4 regions of the Mesorhizobium sp. Root695 genome follow, and region 2 is predicted to be linked to each of the others. Evidence: riboswitches for the same ligand, from Rfam matches in the RefSeq annotation. Region 2 holds a riboswitch; each other region holds the start of a gene.

Region 1 (7,787 bases), on a different contig from region 2:
CGGGGATGCCTGGATGAACAATGAAAATGCGGCAACTGGACGTTTCAGGTTGATCGTCCCTGGTCTCGACCAAAGCATGGCCGAGTGCATCCGCCAGCACGCCGGGGCCGAGATGCGCGGTAAGCTCCAGCCGGGGCAGGCGGATCTTGCGCACGACTGGATTGTACGCGGCCGCGCGTTCAGCGGCGGCGATGAGATGCCGGGCGTAATCCGGCAAGGTTTCGAGAGTGACGCGCGACATGGCCAAGTCCAGCGCCCTTCTATCGCGGTGCAACCGGCGGCTCGTCAGGATGCCTGTTTGACCGCCGGCCAGCCAACCGGCTCCTCGACTTCATGGATAGGATCCACGATGATCAGGTCGGCGAGGTCGTCGTGGACATTCACGGTGAGCGGCTCGCTCGTGGCGGCAAGCTCGGCAAGCAATTCGTCAGGCAGCGGCTGCGGCGGCGCATCCAGGCCAACCAGCAGCCCCAGCTCGAGCAATTGCGATACGAAGCCTTCGAGTTCAGCCGGGCCAATCGTCGAGGCGCCAGCGGTCAGCCCGATCAGAGCCTGGGCATCGACGCCGGACGATAGCGCCTGCCAGATCCTGCTGCCCGAATCGGAAAATCCGAAGTACTTCCCGCTCGAAAGATCGAGCACGACGGCTTCGCCGTCGAAGGATTCAAAGACAATGTCCTTGCTCGAAATCGCGTATACATCGGTATGACGCATTGCTCTTGACCCCCATAGCTGCGCGAGCAATCGTCGGTCGGCGCGGTCGCTCAGCTCATAAGGCCTGTAAACACTCGATTCTTTCTTGGCAAGCCAACGCGCGCGGCGGCTCCAAGCGGATCACGCCTCGATTTCGAGCGCCGAAAGCGGTTTTGAGCAACAGGCGAGGATAAAACCGTCGTCGATTTCGTGATCGAGGATACCACCATTGTGGCTCATCTCGACGTTGCCCGCGACCTTCCTCACCTTGCAGGTGCCGCACAGGCCGAACTCGCATGCGGCGGGAATCCGCACGCCCGAGGCCCGTGCCGTCTGCAGCACCGTCTGGCCGGCGACGCATTCGGCGTCGACATCCGAAAGCGCGAAACGGATCGGCGTCGCGGCTTCGGCGACAATGGCGGCACCGTTTTCAGCCGGCGACGCGAATGGCGCCGGGATTTCTTCCACGACAGGCGCCGCAAAGCTCTCCTGATGATATTTCGTCATGTCGAAGCCGGCTGAGTCCAGCATGCCGCGCACGGCGCGCATGAAGGGATCGGGGCCGCAGCAGAAGATTTCGCGCTCGCGGAAATCGGGCGCCAGCAGTGGCAGCCGGATCGCGTCGATGCGGCCCATATGGCCGAACCAGCCCTCGCGGCTCGACCGCTCCTCGATCATGAAGCCGAGCGACAGGCCGGGCATACGGCTGCCGAGCAGTTCGAGTTCCTTGCGGAAAATGATCTCTTCCGGGCGGCGTGCGCAGTTGACGAAGCCGACATCGGTCCATGGCGCGCAGTCATTCAGCCAGCGCAGCATCGACATCATCGGTGTCACGCCGGAGCCTGCCGAAATGAACAGATACTTGGCCGCCGGGTGGCTGTGCAGCGAAAAATCACCGGTCGGCCCATAGGCCTTGACGTGCGACCCGGGCGTCAGATGATCGAACATCCAGCGCGTGCCGATGCTGCCGGCCTGCGCCTTCACTGTCACCGCGATCGAGAACGGCCGCGATGGCGAGGACGACAGCGTGTAGGTGCGCATCAGCGGCCCGTCGGCGGTCGGCAGTTCCAGCGTCACGAACTGGCCGGGCTTGTAGCGGAACCAGGTCTGGTTGTCGGAGCGGAAGGTGAAGGTCTTAACGTCAGGCGCTTCGTCGCTGACGCCGATCACTTCCAGCACCTGCAGCCTGTCGTTCCACGGCGTCATCTGGTCGAGATGGCGATAGAGGCCAAGATCCGTCATCGCATTCATCCTCTTGTCCCTTTTGTTTTGTGCATGTCCCAAAACCGCTGCGCACTTTTGGGCGACATGCGCTAGGCGACGCTGCGCAGGGTCGGCCGCTCGCCTTCGGCAAGGCGCGGACCGATGAACGACGCGTACCATTCGACGAACTGGATCACGCCACCCTCATGCAGCTCCGAATAGGGGCCGGGCTCATAGGCGGGCGACAGGATGCCGAAGGCGTTTTCCTCGACGATGCGGCGGTCCTGGTCGTTGGTCTCGGTCCAGACATGGGTGAGGTCTTCGATGGTGTAATCGATGCCCTCGACCGCATCCTTGTGCACCAGCCATTTGGTCGTCACCGCCGTTTCCGTGGCGCTGATCGGCAGCACCCGGAACGTCACCGCGTGGTCGATGAGGATGTGGTTCCAGGTCGTCGGATAGTGATAGTGCATCAAGGTGCCGATCCGGTCGGCGGAGACGGTGTCGGAAAGGTTCTTCTTGACCGCCAGCTTGCCGGTCATGGTGTAGCTGACGGCATCGCGCAGCAGTGGCGCGCGGGTGGCGCGATACTGTCCGGCCGGATCGATGCGGAATTTGCTCGGCAGGCCGGCGGCCTCGCATTTGGCCCAATGCGCGACCATCTCGGGGTCGCTATCGGCGCCGTTGACGCCGGTCACGGTCGGCGCCTCGGGGAAGGTCTTGCACAGTTCGGGATGATTGGCGGCGCAGTGGTAGCACTCGCGGTTGTTTTCCCAGACCAGCTTCCAGTTGCCTTTCTCGATGATCGTGCTCTCGAAGGCGATCTTTGCTTCGCGCAACCGGTGCGGCAAAAGATAAGGTTCGATCATCGCCCGCATCGGCGCGAAATCCGCCGGCTCCTTGGCCAGGCAGATGAAGATGTAGCCGCCGACGTTTTCGCAGGCGACCGGCTTCAGGCCGAACTGGCTCTTGTCGAAACCGTCGGCCATCTGGCGGGCAAACAGCAGGCGGCCGTCGAGCTCATAGGTCCATTGGTGATAGGGGCAGACGAGCTTTGCCGCCGTACCCTTCTCGGTGTTGCAGACGCGGCTGCCGCGATGCCGGCAGGAATTGTGGAAGGCGTTGATCTTGCCTTGCTGGTCGCGGACAAGAACGACCGGATAGTCGCCGATCTGCACTGTGATGTAGCTGCCCGGCTTCGGAAGCTCGCAATCGTGGCCGATGAACAGCCAGTCGCGATACCAGATCAGCTCCATGTCGAGCTTGAAGTAGTCTGGATCGGTGTAGAACGGCTGCTCTAGCGAAAAGCCTTGCCTGCGGCTGTTTAAGAGCCTCAGCATGTCGTTGCGAATATCCATGTCCTGTCCTCGCTTTAAGGACTGAACTGGTGGTGACGGAGGAAGGATTGGACGCAGGCCGGCGATGCGTCGGACATGCACGATCCACCTCTTGACCGCCCACCGCGATCAGTCGAGTCTAGAAATCTTGGGCTGGTTTCCGGGCTCTGGAGTTGTCCTTGCGGACCATCGCGACACCTTCCCAGGCAGTTGCCCAGTGGTCTCCCGTTGCGACTTGAACTCCACCACCGTTGCGGGGGCAGCGCCGGATTCTGACCGGCTTCCCAATTCTCCGCCCCGTCGTCACGAAGTGGCACCTGAGATGGTATGATCTAACCACGATCGCGGACGCGTCATCGGCATGAAAACGACATCGTATCCATGCGGCGCGACACGCACGCGAAACGCCCCGGTTGGCGATTGCCGCGCTGAAATCCTATCTCCGCGGCGGCCTTCCCATCTGCAATCTCCTCGAAACCGACCCCTGACCGAGGTCAAAAAGGGTTAACAGTTTCGAAAAGTGACTATTAGCGGTCACTAAAATCGAACCGAACGGTTCGTTTCTGTTGACGGTGCGTGCAGGACGGTGTGAACGCTGGGCCTACGAAACAGTTGGTGATATGACTGGCGGCTTTGGCTAACATATTGATAAATATATGGAAAAAGTATTGTGTAGAAGCCCTTGGCGCAATTTCAAGTGGCGGATTCATGGTCCACACGGAACAACTTCGTGATTGGAAAAGGCAGACCGGTCCTACCACATCGGGGCTGTCCGAACGACGCGATTTCCTCCCAAGACACGCCGCTATACGGACGGGAAAAATACTAAAAATACTGGAGTACATAAAATGAAAAAGATCATTCTCACTGCCGCCGCCCTTCTGGCCATTTCCGGCAGCGCCTTCGCTAATGGTAGCGACCACTATGGTTCGAACGCCCCGGCAGCCACTGCTGTCGACAGCTCGTACACCGCTTCGGTCAAGAAGTCGGAACCGGCTGCTCAGACGCCTGCCCAGGGTAGCGACCGTAACCTCTTCGGCAACCACTAACAGCCGAATCACCAGTTGACGGGGGGTATGCCTGCCGTCCTGGCGAAATCCAGAAATTCAGGAGACTTGAAATGAAGAAGATCATTCTTGCTACCGCAGCCGTTCTGGCCATTTCCGGCAGCGCCTTCGCCGCTAGCGACAACTATGGTTCGAACGGCGCCAATCAGCCTGCCGCGGCGGTCGACCAGTCGTACACGGCTTCCACCAAGACATCCGAACCGGTTGCCCAGACGGCCGCTCAGGGCAGCGATCGCAACCTCTTCGGTCGCTAACAACCAATTTCCCAGTTGACGGCGGGTATGCCTGCCGTCCTGGCGAAATCTAGAAATTCAGGAGACTAAAATGAACAAGATCCTTATTGCTGCCGCCGCCGTTCTGGCCATCACCGGCAGTGCCTTCGCCGGTAGCGACAACTTTGGCTCCAACGGCGCCAACCAGCCTGCCGTCACTTCGGTTGACACCGCGCACACGAGCTCGATCCGCAACAGCGGTGGCCTCGTCGAGAAGCTGCTCAATTCGTCGGGCGACGTACAGAAGTCCGCCCCTCAGGGCAGCGACCGGAACCTCTTCGGCCGCTAACAGCCGAAGCTGATCTTCAAAAGAAGAGCGGCGGGCCAAGCCCGCCGCTCTTTTTTGGCCGCCTTTGCTTCCGGCTTTTGCAGCGCAAAGGAATGCCCATCCGTATCGAAGATATGCAGGTCCTCGCCATTGGCGCTCAGCCGCAATGTCGAGCCGCGCTTGACCTCGACATTGCCGGGCAGCTTGGTCACCAGCGGCAGATCGGCGCGGCCGATGTCGATATAGACCAGCTGGACCTCGCCGAGCTGCTCGACATAATCGACCGTTCCCTCGAACAGATAGTCAGCGCCGCTGGAGATGATCAGATCCTCCGGCCGCACGCCGAAACTCACCGCGGTACCCTTCGCCGAAGCCGGCGTGGTGATCGGCACGGTTGCCTTGCGGCCGCCGACATGGCTGACGACGGTCGGGTTGCCGGTCTTGTCGATGGTCGCCGGCAGGATGTTCATGGCCGGCGAGCCGATGAACTGGGCAACGAACAGGTTGCCGGGTTTCTTGTAGAGGTCCATCGGCGTGCCGACCTGTTCGATATGGCCGTCCTTGAGCACCACGATGCGATCGGCCAGCGTCATCGCCTCGACCTGGTCATGGGTGACGTAGATCATGGTCGTGTTGGGCATCGATTCCTTGAGCTTGGCGATCTCGATGCGGGTGGCGACGCGAAGTGCGGCGTCAAGGTTCGAAAGCGGCTCGTCGAACAGGAACACTTTCGGATTGCGCACGATGGCACGGCCGATGGCGACGCGCTGGCGCTGGCCGCCCGACATCGCCTTGGGCAGGCGGTCGAGATATTTGGTCAGCTGCAGGATTTCCGCCGCCTGGCGTACGCGGCGATCGATCTCGGCCTTGTTTTCCTTGCCGATCTTCATCGAGAACGCCATGTTGTCGTAGACGGTCATGTGCGGATAGAGCGCGTAGGACTGGAACACCATGGCGATGCCCCGCTTCGATGGCGGCACGTCGTTCACCACCTCGCCGGCTATTCTGAGCTCGCCGGAGGTGATTTCCTCGAGCCCGGCGATCGACCTCAGCAATGTCGACTTGCCGCAGCCAGACGGGCCGACAAAGACGATGAACTCGCCCGACTTTATATCGAGGTCGATGCCGTGGAGAATGTTCAGAGTGCCGTAGGACTTCTTCACTTGTCTTAGCGTGACATCGGCCATTGGTTTCCTCCCAGTGATTTGAATTCAGTCGATGCGCCCGAACCAGGCGCCGTAGCCGCCAAGCTGTATGGAGCCGCTGCTCGCCTGCCCCGAAAATCCGTGCCCGGGCAAAGGTTGCAGCGATCGGTTGCCAAGGTCAACCTCGGTCGGCCTGGCGCCCAGATTGAAGACGCAGACCACCTGCTCGTTGCCGGCGCGGCGCGTGAAGGCGACCGTGTCGCCCTCACTTTCGATGAAGGTGATATCGCCCTTGGCCAGCGCCGGATGGGCGCGGCGGAAGCTGAGAAAGCGCCGGTAGTGCTCGAGCAGCGAACTCTCGTCGCCCTGCTGGACATTGACCGCTTGCGCCAGATGCTTGGCCGGCACCGGCAGCCAGGGTTTTGCCGACGAGAAGCCGCCATTGCTGGCGCTGCCGTCCCACACCATCGGCGTGCGGCAGCCGTCGCGGCCTTTGAATTCAGGCCAGAAGCGGATGCCGTAGGGGTCCTGCAGATCCTCGAACCGCAGGTCGGCCTCGCCAAGCCCAAGCTCTTCGCCCTGATAGATGCAGACCGAACCGCGCAAGGACATCAGCAGCGCCGAGATGACCTTGAGGTAGGCGATCGGGTCGGCCTCATTGGCTGCCCAACGCGAGGCCGGGCGCATCACGTCATGATTGGAAAAGGCCCAGCACGACCAGCCGTCGCTGGCGACCTTGCCGAAAGATTCCAGCACCGAGCGGACCTTGGCCGCACTGATCTTTTCCGGCGCCAGAAAATCGAAGGAATAGCACATGTGCACGCGCTTGCCGCCGGCGGTGTAGGCCGCCACCACTTCCAGCCCGCGCTGCGAATCGCCGACCTCGCCGACCGCGGCGGTTGCCGGATATTCATCGAGCAGGGCGCGGAAGCGTTCGAGGAAGCCGAGGTTCTCCGGACGGCTCTTGTCGTAGAGATGGTCCTGGTAATTGTAGGGATTGACCGCGGGTGCGGTCTGGTCGTTGCGCTCCTCCGGCGGCAGCGGCGGGTTGTTTTCCAGGCCCTGGCTGTGGAAGTAGAAATTGATGGTGTCGAGCCGGAAGCCGTCGACGCCGCGCTCCAGCCAGAAACGGGTGACGTCGAGCAACGCGTCCTGGACTTGGCGGTTGTGGAAGTTGAGGTCGGGCTGCTCGGCCAGGAAATTATGCAGGTAATATTGCTGGCGGCTGGTGTCCCATTGCCAAGCCGAGCCGCCGAAGATCGACAGCCAGTTGTTGGGCGGCGTGCCGTCCGGCTTGGCGTCTGCCCAGACGTACCAGTCGGCCTTCGGGTTGGTGCGGCTCGACCGGCTTTCCTTGAACCATGGATGGTTGTCGGCGGTGTGCGACAGCACTTCGTCGATCATCACCTTCAAGCCCAGCCTGTGTGCCTCGGCGGTCAGCGCGTCGAAATCGGCCAGCGAGCCGAACATCGGATCGACGTCGCAGTAATCGGACACGTCATAGCCGAAATCCTTCATCGGCGACTTGAAGAACGGCGAAATCCAGATGGCGTCCGTGCCGAGTGCCGCGATGTAGGGCAGCCGCCCGATGATGCCCTTGAGGTCACCAATGCCGTCGCCGTTCGAGTCCTGGTAGCTGCGCGGATAGATCTGGTAGATCACCGCGCCTCGCCACCAGTCGCTATCGATGGCGAGATCGGGCTTCGAACTGGCCTTCAAAGCGGATTGCATCGTCTCAGCCTCCTTTCACCGAGCCGGCAAGCAGCCCGCGGACAAAATAGCGCTGCAGCGAGAAGAAGACG
Region 2 (7,787 bases):
ATGCCGAGCCCCAGAGATCGATCACCAGCGAGCGCGGCCAGTCGCCATGCGACTGCATGTAGCCGCGCACGACTTCCTCCGCCGCTGCCTTGCCCAGATCATAGGCGGTCGGCGTCGGCATGGTGCGCGGGTCCGACGTGAACAGGTTGCGGCCGGTGGGCAGAACATCGGATCGGCCGCGCGCGGGCGCGCCGGCCGGCCCAGCCTTGACGTGGCGGCCATCGAGCGCGGCGAGCAGCGCCGTCTTCTCGGCTGCCGCACTTTGTCGCCGCATGGCGTCAGGCTCGTCCTCCGGAGCGCGGCCATAGATATGCAGCCCGTCCTTGATGGCGAAATCCTTGAGATCGCAGAGCCAGGCATCGATTCGGCGCAGCGCTTCATCGGGCGCGTCGGTCCTGGCGACGCCGGCTTCGGTGGCGAGGCCGGTTTTTTGCGCGGTGTCGACGATCAGTTTTGCCAGGCGGTCGCGGCGGCGACGGTCGAGCCCGTCGGCCTGGGCGTATTCGTCGACCAGCCGCTCGAGCTTGTGCTGGTCCTCGTCCAGTCCGGCGCCGGTCAGGGGCGGCGGCAGATGGCCAAGGGTGACGGCGGCGATGCGCCGCTTGGCCTGTGCAGCCTCGCCGGGGTTGGAGACGATGAAAGGATAGATGACGGGCAAGGGGCCGGTGACGATTTCGGGAAAGCAGTTTTCCGAAAGCGCAACCGTCTTACCCGGCAGCCACTCCAGCGTGCCGTGCGCGCCGACATGGACGAGCGCGTGGACGCCGAGCGAGCTGCGCAGCCACAGACCGAAAGCGATCAGCGCATGGCGCGGCGGCAGTGTCGGGTCGTGGTAATCGGCGCGGCGGTCGGCGGAGCGGCCGCGGTCTGGGGCCAGCGCGACGGTGATGTTTCCGAAGGTCGCGGCGCGGAAGGGGAAAGCGCTCTTACCCTCCCCCTTGTGGGGAGGGTGGCCCGCAGGGCCGGGTGGGGGTGGTGCGCCGCTACCCCCACCCCGGTTCGCGCCATCCGCTTCGCGAATGTCGCGAACCGACCCTCCCCACAAGGGGGAGGGTGAAGTATCGGCCGCTCCCCATGCAGCTTCGACTGCAGCAACAGCCTCAATCGGCAGGCCCTTTGAGAAGTCCCGATAGTCGTCCAGCCCCAGCCCATCATTGCCGCGCTCCAGCAGCCCCAGCAACGCCCGCGGCGTCTCCGGTATCCCTTCAACTCCATAGCCCTGTTCGCTCAGATCATGCAGCATCGCCAGCACGCTGGACGGCACATCGAGGCCGACGGCGTAGCCGGTTCGGCCGGGCGCGCTCGGATAATCCGGGATCAGGATGGCGAGCTTGCGCTGGGCGCGGGGCGTCTCCCGTAGTCGGATGAAGGCCGCGACGCGGTCAGCAACTTGCGCCACACGATCCGCTTCCGGCCGGTTGGCGAAGGCGCGGTGGCCAAGCGCCGGATCGACATCGCTCTCGCCCTTGAAGGAAATGGCGCCGGCCAAGATGCGGCCGTCGAGTTCGGGCAGCACGACATGCATGGCAAGGTCGGCGGGCGCCAGGCCGCGCTGGTTGTTCTCCCAGATGTCGCGGCGGGTGGTGGCGACAATGACCTGGAAGACGGGCACGCGGGCGCGGTCGAACAGGGTTTCAACGCCGGGCTCGGCGCCGGACGCGAAAGCGGTCGCGGTGATGATGGCCGCGGGTTTCAGCGCGGCCAGTGCTGTTTCCACGAACGCCAGCGATGCCGGGTCCTTCAGGCTGGAGACGAAAATGGGGACCGGGTTGATGCCGCGCTGGCGGAGCGCCTCAAACAGGGCATCGATGGGCGCGACATCAGCGGCGAGCAGCATCGATCGGTAGAACAGGATCGGCACGACCTTTCCCTCCCCCTCGAGGGGCAGGGGGACGACGCCGCGGCCGGGTTCGTAGTAGCCAACTTTTGGCACAGTGACCGGCTCTGCAGCAACCGCATCCTGTCCCGCCAACCCCGCCAACTTCTGCACCAGCGCGCTCATATTCGCCGGGCCGCCCTCGCGGAAATAATCGAGCAGGCCGTCCAACTCCTCGCGCGGCAGCGTCGAGGCTTCGATCAGGCGCAGATCCTCATCTCGGCATTCGCCGGGCAGCAGCGCCAGTTTTATGCCGCGTTCGCGGGCGGTCGAGGCAAGCTGGTCGCAGCCGTAGCGCCACCAGTCGTAGCCGCCGAGGATGCGCACGAGGATGATCTTGGCGTGGCGGGCGACGCTGTCGACCCAGAGGTCGACGGACATGGGATGGCGCAGGTCGCGCAGCGCGGCCAGCCGCATCGAGGGCAGGCGTTCGGCGTCGGCCTTCCAGGCCGCCGCCAATCCGGCGAGATCGCTGTCGGTGAAGGACAGCGCCACGATATCCGCCGGCGTCTGCCGCAGATCGACCGGCTCGGCGAGGTCGTCGAGCGAGGCGGATGTCGTGGTTAGGATGTGCATCGCGACCCGTGTCCGAAATCAGCCGGCAAGGATACGCTCGATCGCCGGGCGGTTCAGCCCCTTCAGCCCGATTACGACGAGGCGCGAGCGGCGGTCATCCTCGGCGGTCCAGGCGCGGTCATAGTAATGATTGACGCGCGGCCCGACCGCCTGCAGCAAGAGCCGCATCGGCTTGCCGCCGACCTCGACGAAGCCTTTCACGCGCAACACGTTCTCTTCTTCGGCGACGGTGGCGACGCGTTTCGCCAGATCATCGGGATTGGCGATCGAGGCAATGTCGACGATGAAGGTGTCGAAGTCGTCATGCTCATGGTCGAAGGCGCCGTCATGATGGGACTTGCGGTTCTCGATGTCGTCTTCGACCGCCAGACCGAGCCCGAGCAGCACCGAGGGATCGACCTTGCCATGCGATGTCGGCACGATCTTCACCGCGCGGGCGGAGTGTTCGTTGATGATGGCGTTGGCGCGGTCGGTGCCGGCGGCGTCCATCAAATCGCTTTTCGACAGGATAATCAGGTCGGCGCAGGCGATCTGGTCCTCGAACACTTCTTCCACCGGGTCGTCGTGGTCGAGCGTCTCATCCTGGGCGCGCTGCGCCTGCAAGGCATCCATGTCGTTGGCGACGCGACCCTCGGCCAATGCCGGCCCGTCGACCACGGCGATGACGCCGTCGACGGTCACCCGGCTTTTCACGCTCGGCCACTGGAAAGCCTGGACCAACGGCTTGGGCAGCGCGAGGCCCGAGGTCTCGATCAGGATGTGGTCGACCCTCGGCGTCAGCGCGAGGATCTGGTCGAGCGCCGGAACGAAATCGTCGGCGACGGTGCAGCAGATACAGCCATTGGCCAGTTCGACGATGTTTTCCTCCGGACAGGTGTCGATGCCGCATCCCTTGAGGATCTCGCCATCGATGCCGATGTCGCCAAATTCGTTGACGATGATGGCAATGCGCTTGCCGCCGGCGTTTTCCAGGAGATGGCGGACCAGCGTCGTCTTGCCGGCGCCGAGGAAGCCGGTGACAACGGTGCAGGGAACGCGGGAGAGGTTGGCGGACGAATCTGGAGCGGTCATGGTCAGTCCTTCAACAGGTTGAGGGGAGGGATGCGGGCAACGAGGCCGCGCTTCAGGCTATCGGGACGGCCGCGCCACGGGATCAGGCCGTCCGTCGAGGTGGCGAAGAGTTTGGCTCCGGTGACGAGGTCGGCACCGCTGGTCGCGGTCAAGTCGCCGAAGACATAGCTCCAGCAGCCATCGCGCAGGATCGCGGCGCTGAGGCGCCGTTTGCAATTGCCAAGGCATTCAACGCTGCGGATGCGAATATTTTCGCCGGATGCGGCGCGGCGGGTGTCATCCGCCAACGATTCGCCGGCGCGGGGATGGGCGTCGGAGCCGGTTTCATCGCGGCAGGAAGCGCAGACGATGACGGTGACGCCGGCCAAGGCATCATCATTGCCGGACGAAACATCCGCTGTGCCAGCCGAAAAACTGCTGTCGTGGTCCAAAAATCGGGCTCCTTGCCCGGAAACCCGCCGGGCGATCGGATTCTACAGTCGCAGACGGCAGGTCTCCTGGCTCGCGGGTCATCGCCTTGGTAGCCGCCTTCCCGGGAACCTCCCAGTGGCTTTCGGCCTTGGCTCTTCGCTTACAGTTGCGGGGACAGCCGCGGATTTGGGACAGATATCCCGCACCGCATTCCCTCTTGGCTCCTCTCGTTGAAGAGAAGAGACCGTCTGGAACGGATTTAGGCTTTTGCGGGCAGCGGTGTCAACGCGAGCTTACGACGCTGTCAGGTCGGCCAGCGCCGGACCCAAGTCACCGGCGGACGTCACTTCGATGCGTTCGAGGCCCAGCCAGCCCTGCATCTGCTTCAATTCCTCGAAGAGCTGAGCAGCGGTTTCGGCTGGTGCGCCGGGCTCGGCATAGGCCGCATGGACGCGCAGCACGCTCGCAGGCCGATCGGCCTTGAGGTCGACGCGCGCCACGATCCTGTCGCCGAGCAGGAACGGCAGGACATAATAGCCGTATTGCCGCTTGTCGGCTGGCGTGTAGATCTCGATGCGGTAGTGGAAATCGAACAGGCGCTCGGTGCGCGAACGTTCGAAGACGACCGGGTCGAACGGCGCCAGCAAGGCGCGGGCTTCGATCTTTCGGGGCAAACGGGCGTCTTTATGAAGATAGGCCGGCTTGTCCCAGCCTTCGACGCGCACCGGCAGCAGCTCGCCGGTTTCAACCAGTTCCTCCAGCCGGCCTTTCATATCGGCCGGGGACAGGCGGAAATAATCGCGCAAATCGCCTGATGTCGCCACGCCATGGGCGCGGGCGGAAATGCGCAGCAATTCGCGGTGCGCGTCCTCAGGCGTTGGCACCGGCAGGTCAAGGATCGCCTGCGGCAGCACGCGTTCGGGCAGGTCATAGAAACGCTCGAAGCCGCGGCGGTGCGCCGTGGTGATGCGCCCAGCCCAGAACAGCCATTCGAAGGCATGCTTGGCGTGGCTCCAGCCCCACCATCCGCCCGAGCCTTTCTGGCCTTCCAGCGCGGAAGCGGCGATCGGGCCGCGCTCGGCGACCTGGCGGTAGATCTCTTCGATATAGGCGGCGTGCTCGCGGCCCCATTTGGCGAGGCCCAGATACATCTCGTCGCCGCGCTCGGCGCGTTGCATGCGCCAGCGCATCAGCGGGTAGGTCTCGACCGGCAGGAAGGAGGCCTCGTGCGCCCAATATTCGAACACCGTGCGCTTGCGCGTCACGGCCGCGTTGTCGAGCAGAGTGAGCGGGTAGGGGCCCAGGCGCGAATAGAGTGGCATATAATGAGCGCGCACCACCGCGCTGACGGAATCGATCTGCAACAGGCCGGTGCGGGAGAGCGTGCGGGCAAAATGCCTTCGGTCAGGCGTGCCGGTCGGGCGGGGATCGAGGAACCCCTGGGCGGCGAGCGCAATGCGCCGGGCCATGGGGAGCGAGATCTTTTCCTTCATGCAGGCATCACTTTGAAGTGTTTTGACCGAGGGTCGGATGGGTGATTCCGGGCCATGCTAGCAGGGTTTTGGCGGCAAGCATGTCAGGAGAGAAAAGTGGAGTAGAAAGCGAAGGAAATCAAACAGGAGCGGATCGGACCAGTTTCCCCGGATATGCCGTCCAGGTCAGTGTTTTGAACAAGGTTTGACTTGCTTCACTGGAAGTGCTGCGCTAACCCTCGCCGCGTTGCAGCATAGGCCCTTAAAACGGTTCAGCGGTTAAACTGTCACGCTTCCGCATTAGGGTCCGGTGCTGTAATCAAAGTGGATTGGCGCCAACGGAAAGCCGAGCATGAACGCACTTCTAAGCTCATACCTGCCCATCGTCCTGTTCATAGGCGTGGCGTTGGTTGTCGGCCTGGCGCTGCTGGCCGCGCCCTTCCTGGTGGCTTACCGCAATCCCGATCCTGAAAAGCTTTCCGCCTACGAGTGCGGTTTCAACTCGTTCGACGACGCCCGCATGAAATTCGACATCCGCTTCTACCTGGTGTCGATCCTGTTCATCATCTTCGACCTGGAAGTGGCCTTCCTGTTTCCTTGGGCGGTGTCGTTCTCGAAGATCGGCATGCTCGGCTTCTGGTCGATGATGGTCTTTTTGGCGGTGCTGACCATCGGCTTTGCCTATGAATGGAAAAAAGGAGCGCTGGAATGGGATTGAACGACAGTTCCGGCACGCTCGTCGCGCCGAAGCCCAAGGGTTTGATCGATCCCAACACCGGCAGGCCGGTGGGGGCGGACGATCCGTTCTTCCTCGAGATCAACAATGAGCTCGCCGACAAGGGTTTTCTCGTCACCTCGACGGAAGCGCTGATCACCTGGGCGCGCAGCGGCTCGCTGATGTTCATGACCTTTGGCCTCGCCTGCTGCGCGGTGGAGATGATCCATACCTCGATGCCGCGCTATGACTCGGAGAGGTTCGGTGTCGCGCCGCGCGCGTCGCCGCGCCAGTCCGACATCATGATCGTTGCCGGCACGCTGACCAACAAGATGGCGCCGGCGCTGCGCAAGGTCTACGACCAGATGCCGGAGCCGCGCTACGTCATCTCGATGGGCTCATGCGCCAATGGCGGCGGCTACTACCACTATTCCTATTCGGTGGTGCGCGGCTGCGACCGCATCGTGCCGGTCGACATCTATGTGCCCGGCTGTCCGCCGAGCGCCGAAGCGCTGCTCTACGGCATTCTTCTCTTGCAGAAGAAAATCCGCCGCACCGGCACGATCGAACGGTAAATCCATGACCGCATCCCTGAGCGAACTGTCGACCTATCTCGGCGAGAAGCTGACCGGCCGTGTGAACGACGCTGATATCGCCTATGGCGAACTCACGGTTCATGTCGAGCCGCGCGATCTGGTCGAGGTCATGACCTTCCTGCGCGACGATGCGCGCTGCCAGTTCATCTCGGTCATCGACGTCTGTGGCGCCGACTATCCGTCGCGGGCCAAGCGTTTCGACGTCGTCTACCACCTCCTGTCGCCGAAGCAGAATGTGCGCATCCGCATCAAGGTGCAGGCCGATGAAGAGACGATGGTGCCGTCGATCACCGGCGTGTTCCCCGGTGCCGACTGGTTCGAACGTGAGACCTACGATCTCTATGGCGTGCTGTTCTCGGGCCATCCCGATCTGCGCCGCCTGCTGACCGACTATGGTTTCGAAGGCCATCCGCTGCGCAAGGACTTCCCGCTGACCGGCTTTGTCGAGGTGCGTTACGACGACGAGGCCAAGCGCGTCATCTACGAGCCCGTGGAATTGAAGCAGGAATTCCGCAATTTCGATTTTCTTTCCCCATGGGAAGGCACCGACTACGTGCTGCCGGGGGACGAAAAAGCCAAGACGAATTGAGGCGCCAGAATGGCTGAAACCTCCGTCCGCAACTTCAACATCAATTTCGGCCCGCAACACCCTGCGGCGCACGGTGTTTTGCGCCTCGTGCTGGAGCTGGACGGCGAGGTTGTCGATCGCGTCGATCCACATATCGGGCTTTTGCATCGCGGCACGGAAAAGCTGATCGAGGCCAAGACCTATCTGCAGGCGATCCCCTATCTCGACCGGCTCGATTATTGCGCGCCGATGAACCAGGAACACGCCTTCGCGCTGGCTGCCGAGCGGTTGCTCGGCATCGACGTGCCTAAGCGCGGCCAGCTGATCCGCGTGCTTTACTGCGAAATCGGCCGCATCATGTCGCATATCCTCAATGTGACGACGCAGGCGATGGACGTCGGCGCGCTGACGCCGCCGCTGTGGGGCTTCGTCGAGCGCGAAAAGCTGATGGTGTTCTATGAGCGCGCCTCCGGTTCACGCATGCATGCGGCCTATTTCCGCC
Region 3 (7,787 bases), on a different contig from region 2:
ACGACGAGGCCGAGCACGAACGATCCCAGCGCATAAACGCCGATGACGAGGCTCGCGGCGCCCGGCTGGCCGAGTTCCTTGGTGATTGCCACCGTGCTCACTTCCGTCGTCGCGAAGGTCGCGCCGATGAAGATCAGGGCAAAGGTGATGATCTGCACCGGCCTGAGCCGGATTGCCGAGCCGCTCGAGACATGATTGACCGGCCGCACTTGCGGTTCGGTCGAACGCTGCAGGATGAAGGCTGTCGAGCCAAGGGCGAGGAATAGCGTGCTGACTAGGACACCAGCTTCCGGGAACAGGGCGGCACTCAAACCCACCGAAAGCGACGCACCGGCAATATAGACCAGCTCGTCCGCAGCCGACTCGAAGGCGAAGGCGGTGTTCATCTGCGGCCGCCCGCGGAAAATCTCGGTCCAGCGCGCACGCACCATTGCCGGCATGCTGGGCATGGCGGCGGCCAGAAACGCCGACACGAACAACGTCCATACCGGCCAGTCCTGATTGGCCGCCGCTATCAGGACGGCGAAAGCCAGCACGGAAATGATGGTGGTCGGCACCACGATCCGTGTCTGACCCAGGCGATCCACCAGTCTCGATATCTGCGGCGCGACGAAAGCGTTGGCCAGCGCGTATGTCGCGGAGACGGCGCCAGCTAGCCAGTATTCACCACGCGTCTGCGACAGCATCGCCACGATGCCGATTGGGGCCATGGCGATCGGCAGGCGCGCGATGAACCCGGCGGCTGCAAAGCCCTTTGCTCCCGGGGCACGAAAGATTTCCGAATAGGGATTTTGCATGGTCAGGCTCCTCGACAAAGGACGATTCGACAATTACATACGAAGCGTATGATTGTTAGATAGAGCATACGTCGTGTATGTCAATTGGCATACGCGACGTATGTGGATAAGGCCAGAGCCATGCACAGACCCCGCAAGGAGATGATTGCCGAGACGCGCGCCAAGCTGATCGCGGCGGCCCGCCATGCTTTCGGCACGATCGGCTACGCCGAAGCCTCGATGGATGATTTCACCGCCTCGGCCGGGTTGACGCGCGGCGCGCTCTATCATCATTTTGGCGACAAGAAGGGATTGCTGCAGGCAGTCATCGCCGAAATCGACGGCGAGATGGCGGCGCGCGTGAACGAAGTGGCGGCAAGAGCACCGACCCGCTGGCAGCGTTTCGTCGACGAATGCACGACCTATATCGAGATGGCGCTGGAGCCGGAAATCCAGCGCATCATGTTCCGCGATGGCCCGGCGGTTCTGGGGGATCCCGCGCAATGGCCGAATGCCAATGCGTGCATCGCTTCAATGACCGGCCATCTGACGACGCTGCAGGAGGAGGGGGTTGTCGTCTCCAGACTCGACCCCGAGACGGCCTCGCGGCTGATCAACGGGGCGAGCAGTCAGGCGGCGCAACGGATCGCCAATTCGAACGACCCCGAAGCGACGTCGGAAAAGGTGGTGACGGCGTTCAAGCAACTGCTCGAAGGCCTGCTCAAGAAGCCGGGTCCGCAATCGAGCTGAACTCCCATCGGTGGCCCGGCGCCACGGCCGGCAATTGACAATCGCCGGGTTGAGTTCATCCTCTGCTACCATCTCTGAGGGGAGATTCGGGGCATGTGGGATTTCGATATCGGCAAGTCGGTGTCCATCATGATGCGGACCTGGCCGTTCATTGTCTTTCGCATGATCGTCTATTTCGGCATCACGCTGGCCTATATCATGGCGACCGGCACCGGCGCCTCCGTCGGCTACGGCGTCGGCCATATCTCCACCGATCCCGACGGGCCGCTGTCCTTTGCCCTGTGGGGCGGCGTGGTCGGCTTCGGCATTGTCTCGATCGCCGTCTACTGGATCCGCGAATACATCCTTTATGTCGTCAAGGCCGGTCACATCGCCGTCATGGTCCATCTGATCGACGGCCGCGACATTCCCGGTGGCCAGGACCAGATTGCCTACGCCAAGGACATCGTGACCCAGCGTTTTGCCGAGGCCAACATCCTTTTCGTCGTCGACCAGCTGGTCAAGGGAGCCATCCGCGCCATCACAGGCCTGCTCGGCGGCATCGCCGCCTTCCTGCCGATTCCGGGCCTGAGCGGCCTGGTCTCCTTCATCAACACGGTGATCCGCCTGTCGCTGACCTATGTCGACGAGATCATCCTCGGCTACAACATCCGCATCAATTCAGCCTCGCCGTTCGAGACGGCGCGCCAAGGCGTCGTGCTTTATGCCCAGAACGGCAAGGTCATGGTCAAGAACGCCGTCTGGCTGGCGGTCATCATGTGGGGCGTGTCCTTCGTCATCTTCCTGCTGATGCTGGCGCCCGCCGGCGCCATTCTCTTCCTGATGCCTGGCCAACTCGCCGGTTGGGCCTTCGTGCTCGCTATCGTCTTCGCCTGGGCCTTCAAGGCGGCGTTCATCGAGCCTTTCGCCATCGCCTGCCTGATGCAGGTCTATTTCAAGACCATCGCGGGCCAGGTGCCAGATCCGGCCTGGGACGCCCGGCTGGCCGAGGCGTCGTCGAAGTTCAGGGAGCTCAAGGACAAGGCGCTGGCCTCCTTCGGCGGCTCGCGCTGGGGCACGGCCGGCGCGACACGCTGATCCGGTGCGGCATCGACAGCGTTGAGACGCGCCACGGTTGACTTCAGCGGCACCTCACCTTGGCCGCAAAAAATCTCGCTCATGATCAACTCCGACAGCGGCAGCCGGCGTCCCCAGCCATGCGTTTCGAGATCCGGTCTTGGCGCGAACTCGGAAACACGGCCGACGCAGAGATAGGCGACCGGCGTCACATGATCGGGAATCGACAGCAGGCTTTTCAGCGCCTGCGCCTCGATGATGCTGACCCAACCGACACCGACGCCTTCGGCGCGCGCCGCCAGCCAGAAATTCTGCACCGCGCAGACCGTGCTGTAGAGGTCCATCTCAGGATTGTGCAAGCGGCCCAGCGGCGAGCCCTTCGAACGCTGCCGGTCGCAGGTGATGCAGATGTTGAGCGCGCTTTCGCAGATGCCTTCCAGCTTGAGCTTGCGGTAGAGCGCCTGGCGCTCTTCCTCAATGGCGGGCAGTTCCTGCTCGCGCGCAGCCAGGAAAAGATCGCGCACCTTTTCCCGCCGCCCGGCATCGCGAATGACGATGAAGTTCCAAGGCTGCATGAAGCCGACCGACGGCGCATGATGAGCGGCAAGCAGCAGCCGCGCCAGCACCTCATCGTCGAGCGCGGTGGGCAGGAAATGGCTGCGCACGTCACGCCGCGTGAACATGGCGCGATAGACCGCATCGCGCGCTTTCTTGTCAAACCCATCGTCAATGGCAGTGGTCATGTGCTCCGGCATCGCTTGTCCCCTTGCGATTGCAATCGATGTCGTCCGCCTGACCATGCGGATGACGATGCCTGCCAGGCCGGTCTTCTGGCTCGGGATCAACCCGCGTCCGGTGCCTTCCCGTCATCGACAGTGGCATTTACCGGCGCGGTCCCCCTTACAGCGTTGGGCACGCCACGGAATTCAACCGTGTTCCCGATTCTCCCGCTTGCGGCGGGCACCAGGCAGTGCCGGGGACCTTACGCTGAAGCGCTGAGGACGCCAATGCCCGCAGCCACACGAATGGCGCAGGCGTGATTTTCCCCAGTCATCGGCCGCCTGCGCATGGCCTTTGTCGATCCGGGTCACTAGATTGGGACGATGGCCACTCGTCTCTACACCCATCCGATCTTCCTCGAGCACCTCACGCCGCCCGGCCATCCCGAGCGGCCGGACCGCTTGCGCGCCATTGAGCGCGTGCTCGAAGACGAAGCCTTTGCCGGGCTCGATCGCGTCCAGGCACCGGAAGGCGACGAGGCCACCATCCTCTATGCGCATCCCGCCGATTTCGTCGCCCGCGTTCGCGCCGCCATTCCCGACGAAGGGATCGCGCGCATCGACGCCGACACGTCAGTCAGCCCGAAGAGCTGGCAGGCGGCGATCACCGCGATCGGTGCCGCCAACGCCGCCGTTGACGACGTCTTTTCAGGCCGCGCCGACAACGTCTTCGTCGCCGCCCGGCCGCCCGGCCACCATGCCGAAAAGACCACGGCCATGGGCTTCTGCCTGTTCAACACAGCGGCGGTCGCGGCGCGTTATGCGCAGAAGAAACACGGTGTCGAGCGCGTTGCCGTCGTCGACTGGGACGTGCATCACGGCAACGGCACGCAGGATATTTTCTGGGACGATCCGTCGGTGCTCTATTGCTCGACGCACCAGATGCCGCTTTACCCCGGCACCGGGGCAAAAAGCGAAACCGGCGCCGGCAACATCGTCAACGCGCCGCTGGCGCCGCAGACCGGCAGTGAGGTTTTTCGCGATGCCTTCCTGTCGCGCGTGCTGCCGGCGCTCGATAATTTCGCGCCCGACCTGATCATCATTTCGGCCGGGTTCGACGCGCACCACCGCGACCCGCTGGCCGAGATCAACCTGACCGAGGATGATTTCGACTGGGCGACCGGCCAGCTGATGCAGAGCGCCGCGCGCCACAGCGGCAACCGGCTCGTCAGTCTGCTTGAGGGTGGCTACGATCTGCAGGGATTGGCATTTTCGGTCGCCGCCCATGTCGGGCGGCTGATGAAAGGATGAATGATGGCTGGTGAGACCAACGAAGACGTCAAGGCGATGAGCTTCGAACAGGCACTCGACGCGCTGGAGAAGATCGTCGATGATCTGGAGCGTGGCGACGTGCCGCTCGACCAGTCGATCAGGATCTATGAGCGCGGCGAGGCGCTGAAGGCACATTGCGACCGGCTGCTGAAGGCCGCCGAGGACAAGGTCGAGAAGATCAGGCTGTCGCGTGACGGCAAGCCGGTTGGAACGGAGCCGCTCGATGCGGACTGAGGCACGCAGCCGTCTCACGGACACGATCATGATTGAGGATAGAACTCGTCTCGATTGAAAACGCTCCAGGACAAGAGGAGATACGGAAGCGATGTGCAGAAACATCAAGACCCTGTTCAATTTTGACCCGCCCGCAACCAACGACGAAGTCCGCGACGCGGCACTTCAGTTTGTCCGCAAGCTGAGCGGAACGACGCGGCCCTCGAAGCAGAACCAGCATGCTTTCGACCACGCGGTCGAAGCCATTGCCGCATCGGCGCGCGAACTGCTCGATTCCATGGAAACCCATCAGCATCCGCGCAATCGCGAAGAGGTGGCGGCCAAACTGCGGGCAAAGGCGGCGATCCGCTTTGCCTGACGCGGCCAAGCAGGCATTGCCCGCTGACAAGGAGATCTCGTGAGCTTCTTTCCCGGAAACGACCCACAGGCCGGCGATGCCTTCGCCAGCGACCAGATCGAATTGATGGTCATCCCCAACGCCAAGGATATTGGCGGTTTCCAGGTGCGCCGCGCACTGCCGACCGCCAAGAGGCGGCTGGTCGGACCCTTCATCTTCTTCGACCGCATGGGTCCGGCGATCCTGCGGGCCGGCCAGGCACTGGATGTCCGTCCCCATCCGCATATCGGTCTGTCGACCGTCACCTATCTGTTCGACGGCAAGATCCGGCATCGCGATTCACTCGGCACCGAAATGGTCATCCAGCCCGGCGACGTGAATTTGATGACCGCTGGCCGCGGCATCGTCCATTCCGAGCGCACGCCGGAGGAACTGCGCGGCACGCCGATGTCGATCTCCGGCCTGCAGACATGGCTGGCCTTGCCGGACGGCAAGGAAGAAGTGGCGCCGGTGTTCGAGAACACCGCAGCGCTACGGCTGCCCGAGATCGACGCAGAGGGCGTCAGCGGACGCGTCGTCATTGGTGATTTCCAGGGATTGCGGTCTCCGGTCAGGGCTGACTCCGACACGCTCTATGCCGACTTGCGCCTGACGCCCGGCGCCAGCGTGAAAATCCCGGCCGATGCAGAAGAACGCGCCATCTACACGCTGGAAGGCGAGGTCTCGATATCAGGCGACGTCTTTCCGGCCGAACGGCTGCTGGTGTTTCGGCCCGGTGACGAGATCGTCGTATCGTCGCTGATCGGCGCGCATTTCATGCTGTTTGGCGGCGCCTCGCTCGGCTCACAGCGCTACATCTGGTGGAATTTCGTCTCGTCATCCAAGGAACGCATCGAGCAGGCCAAGCAGGAATGGAAGACGGGCCGTTTCGATATCGTTCCCGGAGATGAGGAAGAGTTTATTCCGCTGCCGGAAAGCTAATGCATGTCGCCCAAAAGTGGCCCCGGTTTTGGGAGAACGACATGCATAAGAACAAAGGCCACAGCCTGATCCGCGTCACTGATGCGCATTTACTTTCGCCGGCCGGCGGCCTATTTCGCCCATCAACCGAAAGCCTGACACCCGTGAACGCAACGCCGCATACGCCTCTTCTCGACAAGGTCCGTATCCCGGCCGACCTGCGCACGCTTGCCGAGAGCGACCTGCCGCAACTGGCATTCGAGCTTCGCGCCGAGCTGATCGACGCCGTCTCCCGCACCGGCGGCCACCTTGGTGCCGGCCTTGGCGTGGTCGAGCTGACGGTGGCGCTGCACTATGTCTTCAACACGCCCGATGACCGGCTGATCTGGGATGTTGGCCACCAGGCCTATCCGCACAAGATCCTGACCGGTCGCCGCGACCGCATCCGCACACTGCGCCAGGAAGGCGGCCTGTCCGGCTTCACCCGCCGCGCCGAGAGCGAGTACGATCCCTTCGGTGCGGCCCACTCCTCGACCTCGATATCGGCCGGCCTCGGCATGGCCGCTGCTCGCGACCTCTCCGGCGGCCGCAACAATGTCATCGCCGTCATCGGTGACGGCGCCATGTCTGCCGGCATGGCCTATGAGGCGATGAACAATGCCGGCGCGCTCGATGCACGGCTGATCGTCATCCTCAACGACAACGACATGTCGATCGCACCGCCAACCGGCGCTATGAGCGCCTATCTGGCGCGTTTGGCCTCGGGCAAGGCCTATGTCGGCCTGCGCGATTTCGGCAAGAAACTGACCTCCTACCTCGGCAAGCGGGCCGACCGTGCGATCACAAGGGCGGTCGAGCATGCACGCGGCTACGTCACAGGCGGCACGCTGTTCGAGGAGCTCGGTTTCTATCACATCGGCCCGATCGACGGTCACAATCTGGAGCATCTGATCCCGGTTCTGAAAAATGTCCGCGACAATGGCGAAGGCCCGGTGCTGATCCATGTCGTCACCCAGAAGGGCAAGGGCTACGCGCCGGCGGAGGCCGCCGCCGACAAGTATCACGGCGTCAACAAGTTCGACGTCATCACCGGCGCCCAGGCCAAGGCGCCGGCCAACGCACCGGCCTACACCAAAGTGTTTGCCGAAAGCCTGGTCCAGGAGGGCCGTGAAGACGACCGCATCGTCGCCGTCACCGCCGCCATGCCGGGCGGCACCGGCCTCGACCTGTTCGGCGAAGCGTTTCCGTCGCGGATTTTCGATGTCGGCATTGCCGAACAGCACGCGGTGACCTTTGCCGCTGGCCTCGCCACCGAAGGTTACAAGCCGTTCGCGGCGATCTATTCGACCTTCCTGCAGCGCGCCTACGACCAGGTCGTCCACGACGTCGCCATCCAGAAATTGCCGGTGCGCTTTCCCATCGACCGCGCCGGCTTCGTCGGCGCCGATGGCGCCACCCATTGCGGCGCTTTCGACACCACTTTCCTGGCGACCTTGCCGGGTTTCGTCGTCATGGCGGCGGCCGACGAGGCGGAGTTGCGCCACATGGTGCGCACCGCGGCGAGTTATGATGAGGGCCCGATCGCCTTCCGCTATCCGCGCGGCAACGGCGTCGGCGTCGACA
Region 4 (7,787 bases), on a different contig from region 2:
CGACTTTGCCATTTTTTCTTCCTCGATGAGAACGGTGAGAAACAGTTCCTCCATCCGGCGGCGCCGGACATGTGGTTAGCACTCACCAATGGCGAGTGCTAACGTGGCGCTGAAATAGGCTGGCGGCCTGCCAGAGTCAAGGCGCGTGGCACCGACCGGGAGTGTGAAATTTTTCTACGGATCGAGGCTTACAGAAACAACCGCAGCTGCGTGTGAATGATCGAACGATAATCTTCGATGGTCCGGCGGCTTTCCGCTTCGCCCTCGGCAAGCGCCAGGCGCACCACACCGCCGGCGAGCTGGAAGATCAGGAGAACCGTGCGTTCGAACTGCTCGCGCTTCTGAGGCTCGATCAGGGCGATGACGTGGTCGCAGAACATTTTGGCTTGGTGTCGGGTTTCGGCGATGTCGAGGTTCTTGAGCGCCTTGTCGGCCTGGATGGCGTTCTGCAGATCCTGGATGGCCGGATCGCCGGCGACGCGGCTGAGATAGTCGTCAAGCAGCCGGTCGGCGGCCACGATCACGTCCTTCGCTTCGCGGATGTCGGTGATGATCGCCGTCAGCCTTGCGCGGCTGACCTCTGAAAACCGCTCATAGAGCATCGCCAGGATCGCCGATTTGTTGGGAAAATAATGGTAGACGGTGGCGATCGGCCCGCCCGCCAGCATGCCGACCTCCTTCATGGTGACGGCGTCGATGCCTTTCTCGCCGATCAGCCGCATGGTCGTCGACAGGATCGCATCGATGCGCTCGCGGCTGCGTTCCTGCTTGGGCCTGCGCCTGGGCTCGGTCGCCATTCTCTTCACGTCCGTCATGCACCGATCTTTCGCACGGGTTTTTCAAATTCCGGTTGACAAGAAATATGATCAAGTATCAGCTTCTGAAATGCTGACAGGTTGTCAGCTTTTTTGCCGCACGGCAAGGACGTTGGGAGGCGCCTTTGGCTTCGACAGATACCGGCCACGCAGGCAATGGCGACTGGCTGGTCGGCAATCCGACCGGCAGGCAGCTAGCCGCGGCCCTGTGGATCGGTTCGGTCGGCCTGCTCATTCTCGGGCTGCAGCCCGTGCTGCTCGGGGCCCTTTACACCGAGGGCCATGTCAGCGGCGATGAACTGGCGCTGGTCGCCACAGCCGAGATGATCGCCATTGCCATCGGTTCAGCTGTCGTGGCGATGCTGCTCTCGGCACACAACATGCGCTGGAAAAGCGCCGCCCTTCTGTTGCTGCTGGCGCTGGCCAATGTGTGGACGGCCCATGCCGCAAGCGCCAACACGCTGATTGCGGCCCGCGCCCTGGCCGGGCTCGCCGAAGGCGGTCTGGTCGCGGTCGCCACCGAACTGATCGCCCGTTCGCGGCGCGCCGAGCGCATCGGCGGCCTTTTCGTCACCATGCAGACGCTGGCGCAATGCGCGCTTGCCCTGATGCTGGCGCTTTATGTCATTCCGGCCGCCGGGTCGGCAGGCGGCTTCATCGTTCTTGCCGTCGTCTGCGTGGCGTCGCTGGCGGTCGCCTTCACCGTACCCGTTGACTATGCCGACCTGCCCAAGGACGAGAATCTGGCCAATGTGCTGACGGTTCCTTCCCTCACCGCGCTGCTGTCGGTCTTCTGCTACTTCATGTTCTTCGGCGCGGTCTGGGCCTTTCTGGAGCCGCTTGGCGCACAATACGGCATCGATGGCCGCACCGTCGGCCTGATCGTCTCGGCCAGCCTCGCCGTGCAGGTCCTGGGCGCAATGACGGCCACCGTGTTCGAGGCGCGCATCGATTATCGCGCTGCCATCGCCACGATCGGTGTCGTGGCGCTTGCCTGCTCCCTGGTTCTGGCCGGTGGACCTGGCCTCACCACATTCTGGATCGCAGCTCTGGTCATGGGCTTCATCCTCTTGTTCATCGTGCCCTACCAGATCCGGCTGGCGATCACCGCCGACGAGACGCGCACCGCCGTGCTGCTGGTGCCGGCGGCCCAGCTGTTCGGCCTGGCGATCGGGCCGATCGCGGCGTCACTGCTGATCGATGGCAAGGATTACCGGCCGGTGCCGGAATTTGCTGCCGCCAGTACCGTAGCCAGCGTGGCGCTGCTCGGTCTGTTCATTCTCGTGTCGCGGCGTCGCCGCGCTGTTGCCTGAACTGGGGGCGCCATGTCGAACAGCTGGAGCAACTGGTCGGGCTTTGTCACTGCCGAACCGCGGCTGATCGCCAGCCCCGGCGATGCCGGCGAACTGGGTGATCTCATTCGTACCGCACCCGGCCCGGTCCGCGTCGTTGGCGCCGGTCATTCCTTCACGCCGCTGGTGAAATCGCAGGGCACGATCCTGTCCCTGGAAAGACTGGAAGGGCTGGTTTCGCACGATGCCGAAAAACATCAGGCGCGGGTGCGGGCAGGGACCCGGCTCGGTCCGCTGATGCACATCCTGCAGGGCATTGGCCAGGGCCTGCCCAACATGGGCGACATTGACCGCCAGGCGATCGGCGGCGCGCTGGGTACCGCCACGCACGGCTCGGGACCGACACTCGGCGCTTATCACACGCAGCTGGAGACGGTGCGGATCGTCGACGGGCTTGGCAAGGTCCGCGACTTCAAGCGGGCGGGGGATCAGGACATGATCCACGCCATCGGCGTCGCGCTCGGCGCCTTCGGCGTGCTCAGCGAAGTGACGTTGAACAACATCGCGACCTACCGGCTGCGTCGCCGCAAATGGGTGCTGCCGATCGCCGACATGCTGCGCGATTTCGAGATGATGATGGCCGCGCATCGCTCGGCCGAATTCTACTACATTCCGTTTTCCGGCTATGCACAGTTCATAGCCAGCGACCTCAGCGACGCAGCACCCACCGCGCGCCCGCCGGAGCAAGACGAGGCGGGTTTGAGGACGCTGCGCAGGCTGCGCACCGCGCTTGCCTGGCTGCCATCGCTGCGCCGCCGACTGATCCTGGGCGCCGTCGCGAAAGTGCCGGCCGAGGACTATGTGCAGGACTGGCTCAACGTCTATGCCAGTGACCGCCAGACCAAATTCAACGAGATGGAATATCATCTGCCGTTCGAGGAGGGACCGAAGGCGCTGGCCGAGATCATCGAACTGACCGAGAAGCGTTTTCCCGAGGTCTATTTCCCGATGGAGGTGCGCTCGGTCGCACCGGATCAATTCTGGCTCTCGCCCTTCTACAACAGGCTAACCTGCTCGATCGCCATCCACCATGACGCGGCGAACGATCCGCTGCCGTTCATGCGGGCGGCCGAGCCGATCTTCCGCAGGTATGGCGGCAGGCCGCATTGGGGCAAGATGCACAGCCTGAAAGCGGCGGATCTGAAAAAGCTCTACCCGCGCTGGGACGACGCCATGGCGGTGCGCCGCGACATCGATCCGGAAAACCGCTTCGTCTCGCCCTACATGGCCGACCTGTTCGGCATCGAGACATGAACGCCTATTTTTCCACCCTGTCGGATGCGCTGAAGGAAGCCGGCATCTTCCAGCCCTGCCTGCTGCTCGATCGCGACCGGCTGGACAGCAACATCGCTCTGGTGAAGGGGAGACTGGATCCCGGCCTTGCCGTGCGGCTGGTCGACAAATCACTCGCCTGTCTGCCGCTGCTTGCGCATATCGGCAAGGCGCTTGGCACCAATCACGTCATGACCTTCCATCCGCCGATCAGCGAGGCGGTGCTGAAGACGTTTCCGGATGCCGATCTTCTGTATGGCAAGCCGATACCGGTCGACGCGGCAAGGGCGGCGCTGGTGAAAGCCGACGCCGACTGGTCGCGTGTCTGCTGGCTGATCGACAGCGAGGAGAGACTGGCGGAGTACGGCGCGCTCGCTGCCGAACTCGACATCGAACTGCGCATTGCTTTCGAGATCGACGTCGGGCTGCATCGCGGCGGGTTTGCTGATCCCGAAACCTTGTCGAGGGCATTGAGCGCGCTCCATGCTCACAAATGGCTGCATTGCGAAGGGGTCATGGCCTACGAGGCGCATGCGCCGCTCATTCCTGGTCTGTTCGGCGGGCCGACGAAAGCCCTGGCAAAGGCGTCGGCGCAGGCCACGGCGTTCGTCGCTTGTCTCGGGGCCGACCAGCGCCGCATCCTGAACATCGGCGGCAGCAAGACCGCGCTGCTTCATCATGGCGGTGTCGCCAATGAAGTGTCGATGGGATCGGCCTTCGTGCTGCCCAGCGACTTCGATACATCAGGTCTCGAAGGCTTCCAGCCGGCGGCCTTTATCGCGACGCCGATGCTGAAAGTGGTCGAGCCAATGCTGCCCGGCCCGCCGGCTGTCACCCGCGCGCTGCAGGCGATCGGCCGGTTTCCCCGCAAGGGCTGCTACCTCTATGGCGGCAAGTGGATGGCCGAGCCGGTGTTCCCCCAAGGCATGACGACGAACGGCTTGCTCGGCCTGTCCTCCAACCAGCAATTCATGGGCTTGCCGGCCGATGCGCCCGCAAGGCCAGGCGACTACGCCTTCTTGCGCCCGACGCAGAGCGAGGCCGTGCTGCAGCAATTCGGATCGATCGCGGTGTTTGCCGGCGGAAAGGTCACTGATCGCTGGCCGGCGCTGCCGATGGCGTGATCGTCTACCCCTTCACCGGTATCCAGATTTCCAGCCCGCCATTGCCGCTGCGCGGGTCGAATTCGGGACCGTAGCGTTCGAATTCCGGCGCATCTGAAATCTCATGGCCGGAGGCCGGCAGCCATTTGTTCCAGATGGTGTTTACCGTCCGGCGGATGGTCGAGATGTGTTCGCGGTGGGCGAAGACCGCATATTTCTGTGCCGGCACGCGCACCCGGCTGAATTCCTTGGGCAGGTCGGAAAAGTCCGACACTTCGACGCCGGCAATGTAGTCGAAATTGCCGGCATCGTCGCCGTTGACGCAGACGCCATAGGCAACGTCGCCTGTCTCGCCCGGAATGTTGCCGATATAGGGGCCGAAGCGCTGCCATTGCATCGGAATGGCTGCGCTGGTTTCGCAGCTGTAGCGTTCGCCGAGACCGGCGATGAGGAACGGCCGGCTGGTCTCGAAACGCGGCGGTTCGAGGTTGGCAAGAAAGGACTGGTCCATCAGGATCGGCTCCACGAGGTCGAGCTTGTCGAGTGTGCCTTGCGCGCGCACCAGTTCCGGCGTGGTGCCGAACTGATCGCGGAAGGCACGGGTGAACGCCTCATGCGAGTTGTAGCCGGCATCGAGCGCGACGCTGAGGATATCGGGCGCTCCGCCGGCCAGCTTGCGCGCCGCCTCGGTCAAGCGGCGCGAGCGCATGTAGCCCATCACCGAGCGACCGGTTGCAGCCCCGAAAGCCCGCGTCACATGAAAACGCGACACGCCGCTGCTTTGCGCGACATCGTCGAGCGAGATCGCCTCCGGCAGATGGCTCTCGACGAACCACAGCGCTTTCTCGGTCGGGTTCATGGGGCTCCTTTTAAAATGGCTCGATTCACACGTGGCAGGATCATGGTGATGTTTCCCGATGAGGTCAGTTTGATCGAAATTGCGCTCCGCGCAAAACCGAAACGATAGGCCATCGCCTTTGCGTGGAAAGGGGTTGACAGAGTCGGGTCATATTCATAGCAATATGTTATTACATAACAATCAAAGGTGTTGCTTGTTTCCGTCCAGCCATCGATCATACCCATTGCCGGCTTGGCAAACTCAACCCGCAGAAATGCGTTGCGATGCGTTTGGGGGAAATCTACTGTGATTTCGTGATGGTCCCCGAGTCAAAAGGCGAGGGGTGAAAAGGGAACACGGTGAGATCCCAGGGGTCGAGGCCGTGGCTGCCCCCGCAACTGTAAGCGGCGAGCAAAATCCGCGAATGCCACTGGCCGGCAAGGCTGGGAAGGCAGGATGGCGCAACGACCCGCGAGCCAGGAGACCTGCCATCAGCATGAGTTGACCGGACGGGGTGTGCCGGGAGGAAACGCGAATCTCGGTCTTGTCGGCCGGTTCGCCAGCTTCCTTCCGTCGCCAGTTTTGGAAAGTGACGGAAAGTTGGACGGCTCCATCGATCCCATCCATCGCATCATCGTGTGCACGCTTTGCCGTGACCATGTGACCGGCGTCAGGTCCGGGAACGACCTTTGTACCGATTTGCGCTCCCGACTTTCGGCCCAACATGAACCAGCCGTGGCGAGCGGCGTCGCGGTCGAAGGCGTGGCCTGCATGGCGGGCTGCTCGCGGCCGCTGACGGTCGCCTTCCAGGCGCAAGGCAAGGCTGCCTATCTCTTCGGCTCCATCGACGCGCGAGCCGATGTCGGCGACCTCGTGCGATTCGCCAAACTCTACGCCTCGCTGGCCGACGGCTCGTGCAGTTCCGGTCAGCGCCCGGCGGGATTGGCCGGCAAGACGCTTGCCCGCATCCCCGGTTCGGGCAATCCGGCGGGCAGCAGCCGATGACTGTAGCGCTTCTCGAAGCACGTGACCTCTGCGCCATGGCGAATGGGCGGGATCTGGTCCAGGCGGTCAGCCTGTCGGTGGCCGCTGGCGACCGCCTCGCCATCATTGGCCCCAACGGCGCCGGCAAGACGACGCTGCTGCGCATGCTGTCGGGCATGTTACGGCCAAGTTCCGGCGAGGTGAAGCTAGCCGGGCGTCGGCTGGACAGGATTTCCGCTGCCGAGCGGGCACTGCACATCGCCGTGGTCGGCCAGACCGACCAGCCCGATCCACGGCTGGCGGTGATCGACTATGTCGAGCTTGGCCGCGTCCCGCACGCCGGGCTGCGGCGCAGGAGCGAGGAACGCGACATTGTCGTCGATGCGCTGCGCCGGACCGGCCTGCTGCCGCTGCTTGGGCGCACCATAGGCTCATTGTCGGGCGGCGAGCGCCAGCGCGCCCAACTGGCGCGCGCCATCGCCCAGCAGCCAAAGATCCTGTTCCTCGACGAGCCGACCAACCATCTCGACCCGCGCGCCCGCGGCGAACTGCTCGAACTCGTGGCCGGCTTCAGCATGACCGTGATCGCGGTGCTGCACGATCTGGCCCTGGTCGCGCCGTTCGCCACCAGGGTGGCGGTGATGAACCAGGCCCGTCTGCAAGCGCTGGCCGCGCCGCGCGAAGCGCTGACCCAACAATTGATCCGCGAGATTTTCGGCATCGATGTTCTGCGTCTGCGCCATCCGACCGAAGACCGCGAACTGACGGTGTTCGAAGTTCCAAACCGTGGCTCGCCGCCATCCTGATTGAAACCGTTCCGTATTCGACCCAATCCCATTCACATAGGAGCAAATTCTTGAAACGCCTAGCCTTTTCGCTTGCCTTCTCGCTGCTGACCCCCACGGCCTTCGCCTTCCCGGTCACGGTCGACAGTTGCGGCAAGCCGCTGACGTTTGACGCACCGCCGAAGCGCGCCGTCATCCATGATCTCAACATGGCCGAGATGGCCTTCGCGCTGAAACTGCAGCCATCGATCGTCGGCCTGACCGGCATCACCGGATGGTACAAGATCGGTCCCGAATTCAAGGCCGAGCAGGGCTCGATCCCGGAATTGGCGCCGAAATACCCGACGCTCGAAAACCTCGTCGCGGTCGAGCCCGATTTCTTCTTCGCCGGCTGGTATTACGGCATGAAGCCGGGCGGCGAGGTGACACCCGACACGCTTGCCCCGCACGGCATCAAGACGCTGGCGCTGACGGAAAGCTGCGTCCATCTCGACAAGAACCACCCCGCCGCCTCGATGGACCTGCTCTATGGCGATGTCGAAAAGCTGGGCAAGATCTTCGGCAAGGAGGCCGAGGCCGAAAAGCTCGTTTCGGGCTGGAAGACGCAACTCGCCGACATCACCGCCAAGGTCGGCGAC

Evidence for each region. A riboswitch is a leader RNA that binds a small molecule or an ion and turns the genes downstream of it on or off. The one in region 2 is predicted to bind cobalamin.
Region 1: linked by a shared signal. The riboswitch ahead of ASD99_RS01880 (aromatic ring-hydroxylating oxygenase subunit alpha) and the one ahead of ASD99_RS05285 (DUF1636 family protein) in region 2 are both predicted to bind cobalamin.
Region 3: linked by a shared signal. The riboswitch ahead of bluB (5,6-dimethylbenzimidazole synthase) and the one ahead of ASD99_RS05285 (DUF1636 family protein) in region 2 are both predicted to bind cobalamin.
Region 4: linked by a shared signal. The riboswitch ahead of ASD99_RS15110 (DUF1636 family protein) and the one ahead of ASD99_RS05285 (DUF1636 family protein) in region 2 are both predicted to bind cobalamin.

What each region holds. Positions count from the first base shown of each region.
Region 1 is NZ_LMHO01000001.1:374,966-382,752, forward strand. It holds gene ASD99_RS01865 (hypothetical protein) at 1-241, opposite strand, end outside; gene ASD99_RS01870 (PqqD family peptide modification chaperone) at 286-714, opposite strand; gene ASD99_RS01875 (hybrid-cluster NAD(P)-dependent oxidoreductase) at 835-1,935, opposite strand; gene ASD99_RS01880 (aromatic ring-hydroxylating oxygenase subunit alpha) at 2,007-3,254, opposite strand; cobalamin riboswitch at 3,367-3,569, opposite strand; gene ASD99_RS01885 (DUF680 domain-containing protein) at 4,082-4,282, shown strand; gene ASD99_RS01890 (DUF680 domain-containing protein) at 4,354-4,554, shown strand; gene ASD99_RS01895 (DUF680 domain-containing protein) at 4,625-4,861, shown strand; partial or broken gene ASD99_RS01900 (ABC transporter ATP-binding protein) at 4,918-6,027, opposite strand; gene ASD99_RS01905 (alpha-glucosidase family protein) at 6,052-7,716, opposite strand; gene ASD99_RS01910 (carbohydrate ABC transporter permease) at 7,721-7,787, opposite strand, start outside.
Region 2 is NZ_LMHO01000003.1:235,520-243,306, forward strand. It holds gene cobN (cobaltochelatase subunit CobN) at 1-2,452, opposite strand, end outside; gene cobW (cobalamin biosynthesis protein CobW) at 2,471-3,523, opposite strand; gene ASD99_RS05285 (DUF1636 family protein) at 3,526-3,954, opposite strand; cobalamin riboswitch at 3,993-4,198, opposite strand; gene ASD99_RS05290 (winged helix-turn-helix domain-containing protein) at 4,228-5,427, opposite strand; gene ASD99_RS05295 (NADH-quinone oxidoreductase subunit A) at 5,759-6,124, shown strand; gene ASD99_RS05300 (NuoB/complex I 20 kDa subunit family protein) at 6,115-6,696, shown strand; gene ASD99_RS05305 (NADH-quinone oxidoreductase subunit C) at 6,701-7,306, shown strand; gene ASD99_RS05310 (NADH-quinone oxidoreductase subunit D) at 7,316-7,787, shown strand, end outside.
Region 3 is NZ_LMHO01000043.1:214,822-222,608, reverse strand. It holds gene ASD99_RS27695 (MFS transporter) at 1-797, opposite strand, end outside; gene ASD99_RS27690 (TetR/AcrR family transcriptional regulator) at 918-1,526, shown strand; gene ASD99_RS33715 (hypothetical protein) at 1,620-2,603, shown strand; partial or broken gene bluB (5,6-dimethylbenzimidazole synthase) at 2,678-3,337, opposite strand; cobalamin riboswitch at 3,385-3,565, opposite strand; gene ASD99_RS27680 (histone deacetylase family protein) at 3,686-4,612, shown strand; gene ASD99_RS27675 (exodeoxyribonuclease VII small subunit) at 4,616-4,867, shown strand; gene ASD99_RS27670 (DUF2277 domain-containing protein) at 4,959-5,225, shown strand; gene ASD99_RS27665 (pirin family protein) at 5,265-6,185, shown strand; gene dxs (1-deoxy-D-xylulose-5-phosphate synthase) at 6,329-7,787, shown strand, end outside.
Region 4 is NZ_LMHO01000013.1:2,153-9,939, forward strand. It holds gene groES (co-chaperone GroES) at 1-12, opposite strand, end outside; gene ASD99_RS15085 (TetR/AcrR family transcriptional regulator) at 189-815, opposite strand; gene ASD99_RS15090 (MFS transporter) at 941-2,128, shown strand; gene ASD99_RS15095 (D-arabinono-1,4-lactone oxidase) at 2,141-3,421, shown strand; gene ASD99_RS15100 (DSD1 family PLP-dependent enzyme) at 3,418-4,563, shown strand; gene ASD99_RS15105 (AraC family transcriptional regulator) at 4,568-5,401, opposite strand; cobalamin riboswitch at 5,682-5,888, shown strand; gene ASD99_RS15110 (DUF1636 family protein) at 6,017-6,385, shown strand; gene ASD99_RS15115 (ABC transporter ATP-binding protein) at 6,382-7,170, shown strand; gene ASD99_RS15120 (ABC transporter substrate-binding protein) at 7,221-7,787, shown strand, end outside.